Rhodopirellula bahusiensis: one gene and its partner. The protein of the gene in region 1 interacts with the protein of each later gene in a pairwise test. Links are inferred from orthologs where the notes say so. Each region holds a gene or a part of one and is shown in the gene's direction. Other genes may lie near its edges. The genes, in order: CEE69_RS25075 and priA.

Region 1 (4,292 bases):
AGGGAGAGATCAGCGAGTGTCGCATCGAAAACGAAAAGGTTTTGGTGCTTTGCCCGCACACTTACATGAACGCCAGTGGGCAAAGTGTCCGCAAGGCAATGGATTTTTACAAACTTTCCCCGGAAGACATCCTCGTCATTTGTGATGACTTGAACCTCGAAACCGGTCGCGTTCGATTGCGACGATCTGGTTCCGCAGGTGGTCAAAAAGGCCTGGTTGACATCATTCGTCACCTCGGCAGCGAACAATGGGCGAGACTAAAGATCGGAATTGGACGTCCGCCAGCGAAATGGCAGGTGTCCGATTATGTTTTGGGCAAGTTTGACAAAACCGAATTAGAAGAAATGGAACATGCCGTCGTGCATTCCTGTGACGCCACCGCTTGCTGGGTGGCCAATGGAGTGACGGAAGCCATGAACCGTTACAATGCCGCCAGCGGCGCTTAGTCAATTTATTTCCCGTTCCCGCACCTCCCGCGATCTTTCCCGTGGCAAAAGTCAACACTTACGAAACGCTGTTCATCCTCGATAGCAACCACTACGCACGCGATCCCGGTGGCGTCGCCAAACAGCTCGAAGAGCTGATCGCCGAGAACGGTGGTGAAGTGCAAGTCAGCCGGATGTGGATGGAGCAAAAGCTCGCCTATCCAATCGAGAAGCACCAAAAGGGCACCTACTACCTGATTTACTTCAGCATGGAAGGCCCCAACTTGACCACGCTCGCTCGTGCGTTCGCATTGTCGGAGCCCGTCATTCGTGAGCTGACGATCAAGTTGGACCCACGTTTGGTCGAGCCAATTTTGGCCAACGCTCGCGGCGAACACTTCGCCGGACCAACCGGTGAAGAAGGTGCCGCTGAAGAGTCATCCGAAAACTCCGGCGAAGCGGTTGCTGAAACCGCGGATGCTTGATTTTGATTGATTCGAATTCTCGGAGGACTTAACCATGGCAAGTTTTAACCGCGTGATGTTGATGGGCAATTTGACCCGCGACATTGAACTGCGTTACTTGCCCAGTGGGATGGCCGTCGCGGAGTTTTCGATCGCAGTCAACGAAAAACGCAAAGCGTCCGATGGACAGTGGGTCGAAGATGTCTCGTTCTTCGAAATCACGCTTTTTGGACGCACCGCAGAAGTTGCCAGTGAATACCTTTCCAAAGGTTCACCGATCTTCGTCGAAGGCCGTCTGAAACAGGACACGTGGGAAAAAGACGGTCAGAAGCGTTCCAAGGTCAAAGTGATCGGCGAACGCATGCAAATGATCGGCGGCCGAGGTGAATCCGGTGGCGGTGGTGGAGGCGGAAGACCCGCTGCTTCACGACCGAATTCCGGTGGGGCTCCTGCCGAGTCGCAACGTTCCAACTACGTCAATTCCAATACTCCTTCCTCGCATGATTCACAACCGACCGGAGACGGCCCTGGTTACGACGAACCGGACATTCCGTTCTAGCATCCAGCCCGCCAAGTGACGTTTTCGATCACCTCCGATCATCCCGAATCAGAACCCTTTATCCTTCGACCCTGAACCATGTCAAAATCAGCGACTAGCCACTTCAAGCGGCTTCCAAAAGGCCAGAATGGCGGTATCGAACTGCTGTTGATCCACAACGTTGAACACCTCGGACGCCAAGGCGACTTGGTCGAAGTCAAAGCCGGTTACGCGTTGAACTACTTGTTGCCACAAGGTTTGGCAACGATCGCAACCGACCACCACAAACGGATGGTCGAGAAGCACCGTGAAAAATTGCGTGCGATCGAATTGGAAAAGCTGAAAAGCTACCGCGAGCAAGCCGACGAATTGGCCAAGCAGTCGATCACGATCGAAGCCAACGCCAACGACGAAGGTCACTTGTACGGCAGCGTTGGACCTCACGAGATCGTCGACGCTCTCAAGGCCAGTGGCATCACCTTGGCTCAAGACCAAATCCGTTTGGAAGGTCCTTTGAAAGAGTTGGGTCTGTACACGGTGAAGATTCACCTGCACAGTGAAGTCGATGCCAGCCTGAAGGTTTGGGTCGTGCCAACGGTTGCGGCAGAAGGCGGCGAACCAGGCGCCAGCTGATCTGGACTGCGATATTTTTGGCGTTGCAATCCGCGACGCAAAACGCCAGAAGAGATAGAAGCAACCGTGCACCGATGTTCGACTTTCGTGTCGAATGCTTGCACGGATTGCACTGAGACACGACCAGGCCTTGAGTCTGGTTGCCACGGGGCTGTGGCGGAACTGGCAGACGCGCTAGATTTAGGATCTAGTTCCTTCGGGAGTGCAGGTTCGATTCCTGTCAGCCCTATCGAATAAACGTCGTTTTTTGCGGCGTTTCCACAAAGGCGGGTTACCTTCGGGTTACCTGCCTTTTTGTTTTTGGCTCGCTGCATTAACTCGATTCCTTCTCGGTTAGAGCGGTCCATTGCATCCACCGGACGGACTATCTCTCGCAAGTCCGGGCCTGCGAACCGCACGGGTCAACGTTCAAAGTCCTGGGAGGACCCAAGGCGGGCCCCCAACTCCGCACGCCTCGGGTCAAACATCCTGTTCGTCCCTCCCGGTGATCAAGTACTGGACCACCGATAGCGTGCGGTAGCGACGATGCCCCGAATCCGTGCGGCGAATCTCGAGCGTCCCGTCGTCTGCCATGCGTTTGAGCGATGACTCTGAGACTCCCGAATAGCGAACCACCTCTTTGGCTCCGCGGTGTCGTTCCGAAAGGAACTCGATGTCGTCGGGTTCCAGCTTGTCCCGGTGGTCATCGATAAACTGCTCGGTGCTCGACTTGGACGGCGTATCGGATGCCTTCCCGCTCAACTCGATTTCTTTCTCGATGATCGCCAAACGAGCTCGCCAATCAATCAACGCCTTTTCGGCCTCGGCTGTTCGCTCGATGGCTTCCCGGTAGCGGTCAAGAGCTTCAAGACTCATCGGTTCCGTCCCATGCTTCAAGTGCAAGCCGAAACTCGTATCCCGAAACGAGCGACTTCGCGCCGATCCGCTTCACGGGGCAACCGATCTGCTCGCAAGCGTTTTCGCATGACCTCGCTTGCTTGTATCCGAGAATGACCGCCAACGCCTTGGTGGTATAAACCCGGTTGTCGTCGATGATGCCATCATGGTTGGTCGATGTCATTTGGTTTTGTCCTTTGTTCGATCGCATTCGGGGCACTTGCCGCGGCTCATCGCTGCGGAACACTTGGGGCACGGGGTCGCAACAAACTTTCCGCCAACGGATCGCTTCTGTTGTTTCCGCTTGATGCTTTCTCCACGGTCTTGATGGGTCGCGGACACTCGCATGACCATGTCGTTCAAAACTTGGCCGTGATAAACGAGAGTCGCCCCCATGCGAACGCCCACCACGTTGTTGGATGCCAACTCGGCTTCTGCATCAATTCGGCTTCGATACCCGCAAAGGTTTTGCACCTCCGCGATTGAGTACGTTTCGAAATTCGAAAACATCATGGTTGTGTTCCTCCGATGGCCAACGACTCGGCGAGCTCCGCTCGCTTCCGATCAAACGCTCTGGTCCCACGGTTGCTTGATGGGATCCGTTGGAACAATCCGCGATTTTGCGTGCGGGCATGGGAGTGATTTGCCGCGTCTTGTCTTTGGCGTCCCGTGTGGCTCGCTGTCGCACGCTCTCGGTTCTGTGGCTCATTAATCGCGTTCGGTGCTGAACCGCTGCGAGCGTTGACGGTGTGAGACGGTTTTTCGCTCCGCTCCCGGTCCAGTTCATCGAGACGCACGGCGGCGGCTTTTTCCGCATCGGTGGCGAAGCGATCCAGGCCAGCCGCGGCCAACTTGCGGAACGTCAGCCCCTCGATGATGAACTCGGCAACGCCACGGGACAGCCCATCACGCCGGACGGATTCGCGGAGCTCGTTGGCGTCACGCTTGGCGGGTCCATCGATTCGATCGGCGGCACGCTGGGCGGCTTCGTGCTCATCGAACGGCGGCGGGGTCTTGCCGGTTAACCAGTTGGCAAGCTGCCCTGGCTCCCATCGCTGGGCCTCACGGTTGCCTCCGGCCTCGATGAACAATTCGCGAACGTACCCGGTCGACCAACCAGACTGGCGACCGGCATCCACTGCGACCGCGGCGGATTTCAATCCCCATCGAAACATCTCGTCCACCACCTCCGCCCATTGATCGGGGCGATTGGTGGGGGCGAATGAATCTGCGATTGATGGGGCGTTTCCCATGGCTTCTGGCCAAGACGGTCTTGGCTCTGTGCCAAGTGTGGCATGGCATGGTGCCAAGTCTGACTTGGCGTCTGGCCAAGTCTGTGTTGGCATGGTGCCATCA
Region 2 (7,538 bases), on another replicon or contig:
ACGCTGGTTCGCCTCCGATGGAACGGTACGGTGTGTGACGTCACACGATGTCGACTATCTGCACTACCAAACCCCATTGGCGGGCAACTACGAAGTCGAAGCTGATGTATCGCTGATTCCCAACCAGAACGGCGTCATCTTTGTCGGCGGCCAGTGGCTATCGATCGCTGAAGGGGCGGGATTGATGCGGGGTGATTATCGCTCTGTGCATGGATACTCTCCATTCCAAAAGAAACCGCTACCTGTTCCAGATACCTACCTGCGATATCGAGCGGTTGTTCGAGGCGACCAAGTCACAACGTTTTGCAATGGCCGCGAAGTCGATCGACGTGAATTCGGATACGCACCTTGGCTGGCACTTCGCAACGATCCTGGCACGCGTGGGACCGTTCGGAATTTGCAAATCACGGGAAGACCAGTCGTTCCCGAGACGGTTTATCCGTTGCTCGAGGGGGCTCGCAGTTGGAAAGCTTACCAAGACGATGCCGATCAACGATGGGCAACGACCGACGACCACGCGAACGGATTCATTACCGGCAAGCGAATTGAAAATGTTGGGCACACGTCCGTGGAATGCTTGGCTCACTACCATCGTCCGATCCTCGAGGATGGCGTGATTGAGTACGAGTTTTTCTATCAATCCGGTGAGTACAGTGCTCACCCCGCGATTGAAAGACTCGTCTTTCGATTGGATGCAGATGGCGTGCGACCACATTGGGTTCACAATCCGTCGGTTGGAATGACATCAACTGCGACGGCTTCGAATCCCGATTCCATTCCGCTTCGTTTGAAGGAGAACGATTGGAACCGTGTTCGTTTGACCATTCAGGGCGATCAACTACAGATTGCGGTCAATGACGTTGACGCATTTCAGCACGGTCTCATTCAACACCAGCGCCGGTTGGGGCTCTATTACGTCGGGAGTGAATCGAAGCTCAAAGTTCGAAACATGACATGGACTGGCGATTGGCCAAAGAGTCTACCCGCTCCGCAACAGCAGGAACTCGCGAGCGATGTGCCGGAGTTCCTCGCTGGACTGGAAACGATGCAGGAGCACACGCGGATTGATTTCACAAAGCCAATCGATCGCACTCGTTTCGATACCCCGAGATCCAGAGCCCGATCCTACGCTTCGCCATCCGGGCTTCGAATCGAACCGGATGTCTTGCCCGGATTCAGTTCCTATTTCGTTGGCGACCGGCATCGCATATCCGGGGACTTTGACGCCACGTTGCGTTTTTCGAACTTGACGGGCTCAGCAGAAACCGGGCAGGCCGATTTCACGTTGCGGTTTCTTGACGAGCACGGCAATCGCTACAGTGCCGCACGTAGCTATCGTGCTGCTGGCGAGGAACTCGCCACGATGCGGTGGATGTATTTGGGAAAAACAAAAAAGGTTTTTGACTCAAGAAAGACAGGTGATGAATCGAGAGAAGGCAGGCTCCGACTCATCCGACGCGGTGACACAACGTATGCACTCATCGCGCACGGTGACTCCGACCGATTCCACCTCTTGGGTACCAGAGCCGTGCGTGACCCTGTCTCAACCATGGGACTTCGCATTGAGGCAAGCCGCATGAAGGCGGGAGAATTGTCCGTCGTGTTGGAAGAGTTGGTGATTCGCACCAGTCCACCAGGATCAAAAGATTTGGATCCTCGCGTGACCGCATTGGAACGTGTCACAAGAGAATTCAGGCATCGATCGATTGTGGATTCTTTTCAACCCACTACTCGCGAGTTCGCAGAGATGATTCATGCGAGTGTGACAGAAAGCGGAATCAAGATGATCGCGGATCATGATTCCGCATTGATCGGATACAGCAAGGCCTTGAGCGGAGACTTTGAGATCACCGTGGACATCGGAACTTTACAGCTGAGCGACGATAGCAAATTCACGATCGGACTGGACGTCGGTGACCAACCCAACAAGGCCGAATTGACTCTCCAGCCGAGGGACGACAACGGCTTTCGAATCACGGCGCAGATTCCAAATCGAAAGAACAAGGACAACAATTTCCAATCGAACAACATGGACATCGTCGACCTCGATGCGGTTCGAACGCTGCGTTTGGTGCGTCTTCAGCGGACGATCTTCTTTGTTTGCAAAGGCAAAACCAAGAGCAAAGTCCTCGGGTACGCGGACATCGGGACGGAGGACATCCGCCCTGGTTCCATCCAATTCACGCTTGCCTCTGAATCGCAAATGTCAAGCTTGGAACTGGAGAAGATCGAGATCCAGTCAGCGAATCCCTGACACAAAAAACGACTGGGAATCGGCGGGAGAAAAGGTATTGGGGCCGATGGCCACCGGGTCACCCATGCATCCGATTTGCACTGCGTTGTCCACGACGGACCCATTTTGGGTGAATGAGCCTGGCTGGCTCCGGAGAAGTCCGCGTCAATCGCTCGGGCTGGAACTCCCGAAGAGGCTCGTGGTGGGGTAGGGCGGGGCAGGGTGGTCTTGGCGCAGACGTGGCGGGTGACCAGACGTGTCACGGGGTGAGGCGATGATAGATGGGTTATCTTGCGCCCGCCGGGAAGAAAAGGAGCTCACACGTTATGTTGTCTGATTCATCGATGCCCGATCTGGGCGAACCAACTTTGCACTTCCCTCCTTTTGCCGCCGCACCCGTGCCCGCAGACTCGTCCGAACCAACCCAGAACGAATTGTTCGAAACCGATCCTCCTCCCTGGGAGCTGACGGTCGGCGAAGACGTTCAGCTTGCGTCGATCGTGTTCGCTCGATCGCCACACGGGCCCTACGATTACCGAATCCCGGACGATTTGCTGGATGTCCTCCGCCCGGGGATGCGTGTGGGCGTGCCGCTGGGGCATCGGAAAAAGCCCACTCCGGGTTGGTGTGTGTCGATCAAGACCGGCAACGCGGCACAGCAAAAACTTCGCGACGTGGCCGAAGTCATCGACGACGAACCGCTGTGCGATGCGGCCCTGGTTCGCTTGGTCATGTTTATCGCTCACTACTACCAAGTTCCGGCGGGCCAAGTCTTTGACACGTTGATTCCCGCCAGCGTTCGCGACAACGCGGGCACGCGGAAGACGACTTACTTTCGACCGGCACCGGGGCTGACCGAAGAACAAATTGCCAAGTTGCCATCCAAGCAACAGTCGGCGATGCGGTTTCTGATCGCTCAAGATCGACCGATGACCGCGGCAGAAATCGCGATCATGGCCGAGTGCACCGAGGACCCGATTCGGCGGTTGCGAAAGAAAGAGCTCTTGATCCCCGAAGTGCGACGAGAGCTCAGTCAAAACATCCGCATTCGGGCTCAGTCCAACGATGGCGAAGCCAGAAAAACGCATGAGCTGACGGCGCAACAAGAGAACGCGTTGTCTCGCATCAATTCAGCCGTCGACAGCGGACGCGGGCGGACGTTGTTGTTGCACGGCGTGACCGGCAGTGGCAAAACGGAGGTCTACATCCAGGCGATTGAACACGTCGTCAAGCAAGCGGGATCGGCGATCGTGTTGGTGCCCGAGATCAGCCTCACACCACAAACCCGTGGGCGATTCGAAGATCGTTTCCAGAACGTCGCGGTGTTGCACAGCCAAATGTCCGCGTCGGAACGTCACTTCCATTGGCAGCGGATTCGTCGAGGAGAAGTCCAAGTCGTTATCGGGCCTCGCAGTGCGGTGTTCGCACCGCTGCCGAACTTGGGGCTGATCGTGATCGACGAGGAACACGACACCTCGTTCAAGCAAGACAAGCAGCCACGCTATCACGCTCGCAAGGTGGCTCACGCCCGAGCGATGGCACTTGGCATTCCGTTGGTGCTGGGTTCCGCGACGCCGTCAATGGAAGCTTGGCATGCGACGCAAACCGGGCACGCGGAACTGGTCACGATGTCGGAGCGGGTCGGCAATCGTCCGATGCCCGATGTCCAACTGGTGGACTTGCGGGTCAAAGAGGAACGCGGCAAGGGCGGCGCGATCAGCCGACCCTTGCATGCTGCGGTGTTGGAGACGCTGAAGGAAAAAGGGCAAGCGATTCTGTTGCTCAACCGACGTGGTTACGCGACGACGATCCAGTGTCCCGCTTGCGGCACCGTGTGTGCGTGTCCCGATTGTGACATGCCGCTGACTCATCACCGTGACGGCGGCAAGGCGATGTGCCACTACTGCGATTACACGATCCCGACGCCGCCCTGGTGTCCGGCGTGTCGCTTCGATGGGATTCGCTACGGCGGTTTGGGCACGCAGAAATTGGAAATGGAAGCCAAGGCTCGGTTCCCCGATGCTCGCATTGCTCGGATGGACAGCGACACGATGAAGCGGGCTGGCAGCCACCAACGGGTGCTGTCGGAGTTTCGTGCCGGCGAGATCGATGTGTTGCTCGGCACGCAGATGATCGCGAAAGGGTTGGACTTTCCCAACGTGTTGTTGGTTGGCGTGATCAACGCGGACTCAGCGTTGCACTTCCCGGACTTCCGCGCCGCCGAACGAACGTTCCAATTGGTCACTCAGGTCGCTGGTCGAACGGGACGTGGCGATCGTGGCGGCCGAGTGATCGTGCAGACGTTCACGCCGGAGCACCCGGCGATTCAAGCCGCGGCGAGGCACGACTATTTGAAGTTCGTCGAAGACGAGATGGTGAACCGCAAGAAGTTCAACTACCCACCGCTCGGCAGCGTGGCGCGGATCATCATTCGCGGCCCGCTGGAAGACAAAACCGAATCCGTCGCCGACGCGATTGTTGACCGCTTGGAAAAGGCTCGCGATCTGCTCAAGGCAGAGGTTCGGATCCTTGGGCCGGCACCTCCACCGATCGTCAAGATCAGCGGCAAGTATCGGTTTCACTTGTTGCTTCAGGCCACCGAAGCGGCGGTCGTCGGCGAAGTCATCCGTCGAGGTTTGGCCGACTTCAAAGTCGACCCCAAAGAGGAAATCGAATTCCTCGTTGACATCGATCCAGTCAACTTGATGTGAATGCGGCGTGTTGCAACAACGGAGAACAGTTTAGGCCGCTTGTTGCTCGAACGAACCGCCCATTGGTCGTTGCAGTCGTTTGATCATCGCAAGAGCACTACGAATCATCCGCCGGCGAATGGCGGACTTGTCAACGGATTTGACTAGCATCGCAAAGTGTTTGAAGGTGGACCAATTGGTGTATTCATCCTTCGATAGAATCCGTGGGTCTTCTCCGAACCAATAGATCGGGTAGTTGAACTCGGGTTCCGTGGTCGGTTCAGGAATGAAGCCAATGGTGGCAAGCCTTCGCTCATTCAATGGACTCGCCGAGAACGAAACCATTTCGAAGTCCGACTGATTGGGGGATTCTGCCAGAGAGGCCACTTGAGCGAAGGTGATCGAACTGAGTGATTTGGTGACTTGGTACCAAGGGCGGCGACATTGGTTGGTGAACTCGGTGACTGAATCAAGCAGCAAGTACTGGGATTGGTCCGCTAAGTCGCCCGCGGAGATGTCCAGCCAGCCCAGTTCGCCGTTGCGGAACGCTTGGAACGATTCGGTGGTCAGCGGCAATACGATGCTGGCCCCACAGATTGTTTCGTTGATGCGATCCAAGCGAATGCAGCCCGGGTTCTGACGCCACAATTCGATGTACCGTTGTTCGTAGCGAACGTACACTTGGTTGATCGCCTTGTCTCGCTGCAACGCTTCCTGCTGGCTTTGAGACGACCCCCATTTTTGAATGTGTACGCTGAAGTTTTCTCGCATCTGCCGAACGATCTCCGCCACTTCGGATTCGTTGCGACACATGCTGCCCTGGTCAATTGGGCGATTGTTTCGGAATCTGTCCACAATGGACCAGGGAAGATCCACAAACGCATCTTGACCGGTGCCAGGATCAATTCGGACCAACTGGTCTGATTCCACGCCCAACGCGGTCGCGATTCGCCGCATCGTCCCGCTGGAAACATTCTGACCCGATTCAGCAAACTGGACGGTCCGTGCCGAAACTCCCGCCCGCGTCGCAAGTTCCAACTGCGACAGCCCTAAACTTTGGCGAACTTGCTTCAGTTGAGCGTTGGCTTGAGCCATTCAAAAACCTGATTTCTTGTTGAATTCGAACCTGGCTAGCGCGACCTTTGCGCACGAGGCATTTTGCCGTCCATTACCGTGTCAGTTGCCAGTCGCTTCGTCCGAGACGAATCGTCAATTGAAAATGCGATTGCGGGGCAACGTCTCGCACGCGAGCGACTGGCCTTCGGATCTCCCCGCTGGCTTTGCCAACAGGGTTCCCACCGGTCGTTGCGTGGACCGCCAGTGTAGTTGCGCTGGCCGACGAATCGAAGCCTATCCAAACGCTCCAGTGCGTTCAACGCTCCGATTGATTTGCTGCCGAGTCCGGCTATCGGGTGGGTGAGGAATCTTGGAAGGATTCCGTCCTGGGTAAGAGCAGTTTCAACACACTCGGTGGAGATTGAAGTAACCTCCCTCCGGATTGCTTCGGTGAGTTCGAGCCGAACGGATTCTCGTCCACACAACATCAGATGTTTGGTCAACTGCTTCCAACTTGCTACCTGCTTCAAACAACGTGAATTGAATGTCGACATTGCCCGTCAAAGTCACTCTGCTGCTCGCAACCGTCTTTGTCTCGTTCCATTCGGCCCCGCAGGTGCAAGCACAGGATTCGGCCTCGCCGATTCGGTTGAGGGTGTTGAGCTACAACATCCATCACGGGGCAGGAAATGACGGCAAGATCGATCTGGATCGTTTGGCAAACGTCATTCGAAAGGTGGAACCTGATTTGGTAGCGGTCCAGGAAGTCGACCAAAACACCCGCCGGAACGGAATGGTCAATCAAGTCGAAACACTAGCGGCCAAGTCCGGTTTGTTTGGGGAATTCGCAAAGCAAATCGACTACGACGGCGGAGAGTATGGTCAAGCGATCCTTTCGAAATACCCGATCGAATCGCTCGAAGTGCACTGGTTGCCCGGAGATCCCATCCGGGAACGCCGGATCGTCGGAGTCGCTGAAATGCAGATTCACTCAACCCGATTGCGTTTCGCGACGACCCACTTGCACCACGTTCGTGCTGACCTGCGGGAAAAGCAGATCGATGAGCTCAATCGACTGTTTGCCAACGGTGACCAGCCGACTGTTATCGCGGGCGACTTCAACGCGAAGCCCGCTTCTGAGGCCATGCAATTGCTGCAAACAAAGTGGAAGGTCTCGACATCAGAATCGATGCATACCTTTCCCGCGAAATCACCCAACCGACAACTCGACTATGTTGCGATGTGTCCTGCCAGCTCGTGGCGGATCGTCTCAACCGAAGTGCTGGACGAACCGATTGCCTCGGATCACCGACCATTGTTGGTGGTCGTTGAATTGAAAACGAATGGCGGGCCAACCGGCGACTATACAGGTGAGCAGGACTGATTCGGGCGAAACTCATGAGCAGTTTCGGTCGGGAAATTGCGTCGTAACGCTGTTCCACCGCGATTTTGCTAGGATATCCGGAGTCGGTACGCCAGCCACTCCGAAGGGACGAATTCACCATGCCTGCTTTTCATATTCAGCGTTCCCAGACCATCGATGCTGATGTCAGTGATGT

What was found.
Region 2: the proteins of CEE69_RS25075 (region 1) and priA interact in binary tests that used the Escherichia coli proteins (3 or more experiments, as listed by UniProt). The link is inferred for Rhodopirellula bahusiensis from one-to-one orthologs.

What each region holds. Positions count from the first base shown.
Region 1 is NZ_NIZW01000025.1:401-4,692, reverse strand. What follows is about bases 1-2,696. They hold CEE69_RS25075 (single-stranded DNA-binding protein), read left to right. Parts: upstream 1-944; coding sequence 945-1,448; downstream 1,449-2,696. Other genes in these bases: CEE69_RS25060 (hypothetical protein), read right to left, coding at 2,520-2,696; rplI (50S ribosomal protein L9), read left to right, coding at 1,527-2,060; rpsF (30S ribosomal protein S6), read left to right, coding at 488-910; pth (aminoacyl-tRNA hydrolase), read left to right, coding at 1-446. Outside these bases: more of CEE69_RS25060, read right to left, coding at 2,697-2,915; CEE69_RS25055 (hypothetical protein), read right to left, coding at 2,905-3,120; CEE69_RS25050 (hypothetical protein), read right to left, coding at 3,117-3,449. UniProt on the Escherichia coli protein: Plays an important role in DNA replication, recombination and repair. Binds to ssDNA and to an array of partner proteins to recruit them to their sites of action during DNA metabolism. Acts as a sliding platform that migrates on DNA via reptation.
Region 2 is NZ_NIZW01000007.1:360,033-367,570, reverse strand. Bases 2,234-5,251 are described here. They hold priA (replication restart helicase PriA), read left to right. Parts: upstream 2,234-2,559; coding sequence 2,560-4,944; downstream 4,945-5,251. Other genes in these bases: CEE69_RS11095 (helix-turn-helix domain-containing protein), read right to left, coding at 4,975-5,251; CEE69_RS11105 (DUF1583 domain-containing protein), read left to right, coding at 2,234-2,254. Also shown: more of CEE69_RS11105, read left to right, coding at 1-2,233; more of CEE69_RS11095, read right to left, coding at 5,252-6,018; CEE69_RS11090 (endonuclease/exonuclease/phosphatase family protein), read left to right, coding at 6,524-7,363; CEE69_RS11085 (SRPBCC family protein), read left to right, coding at 7,483-7,538.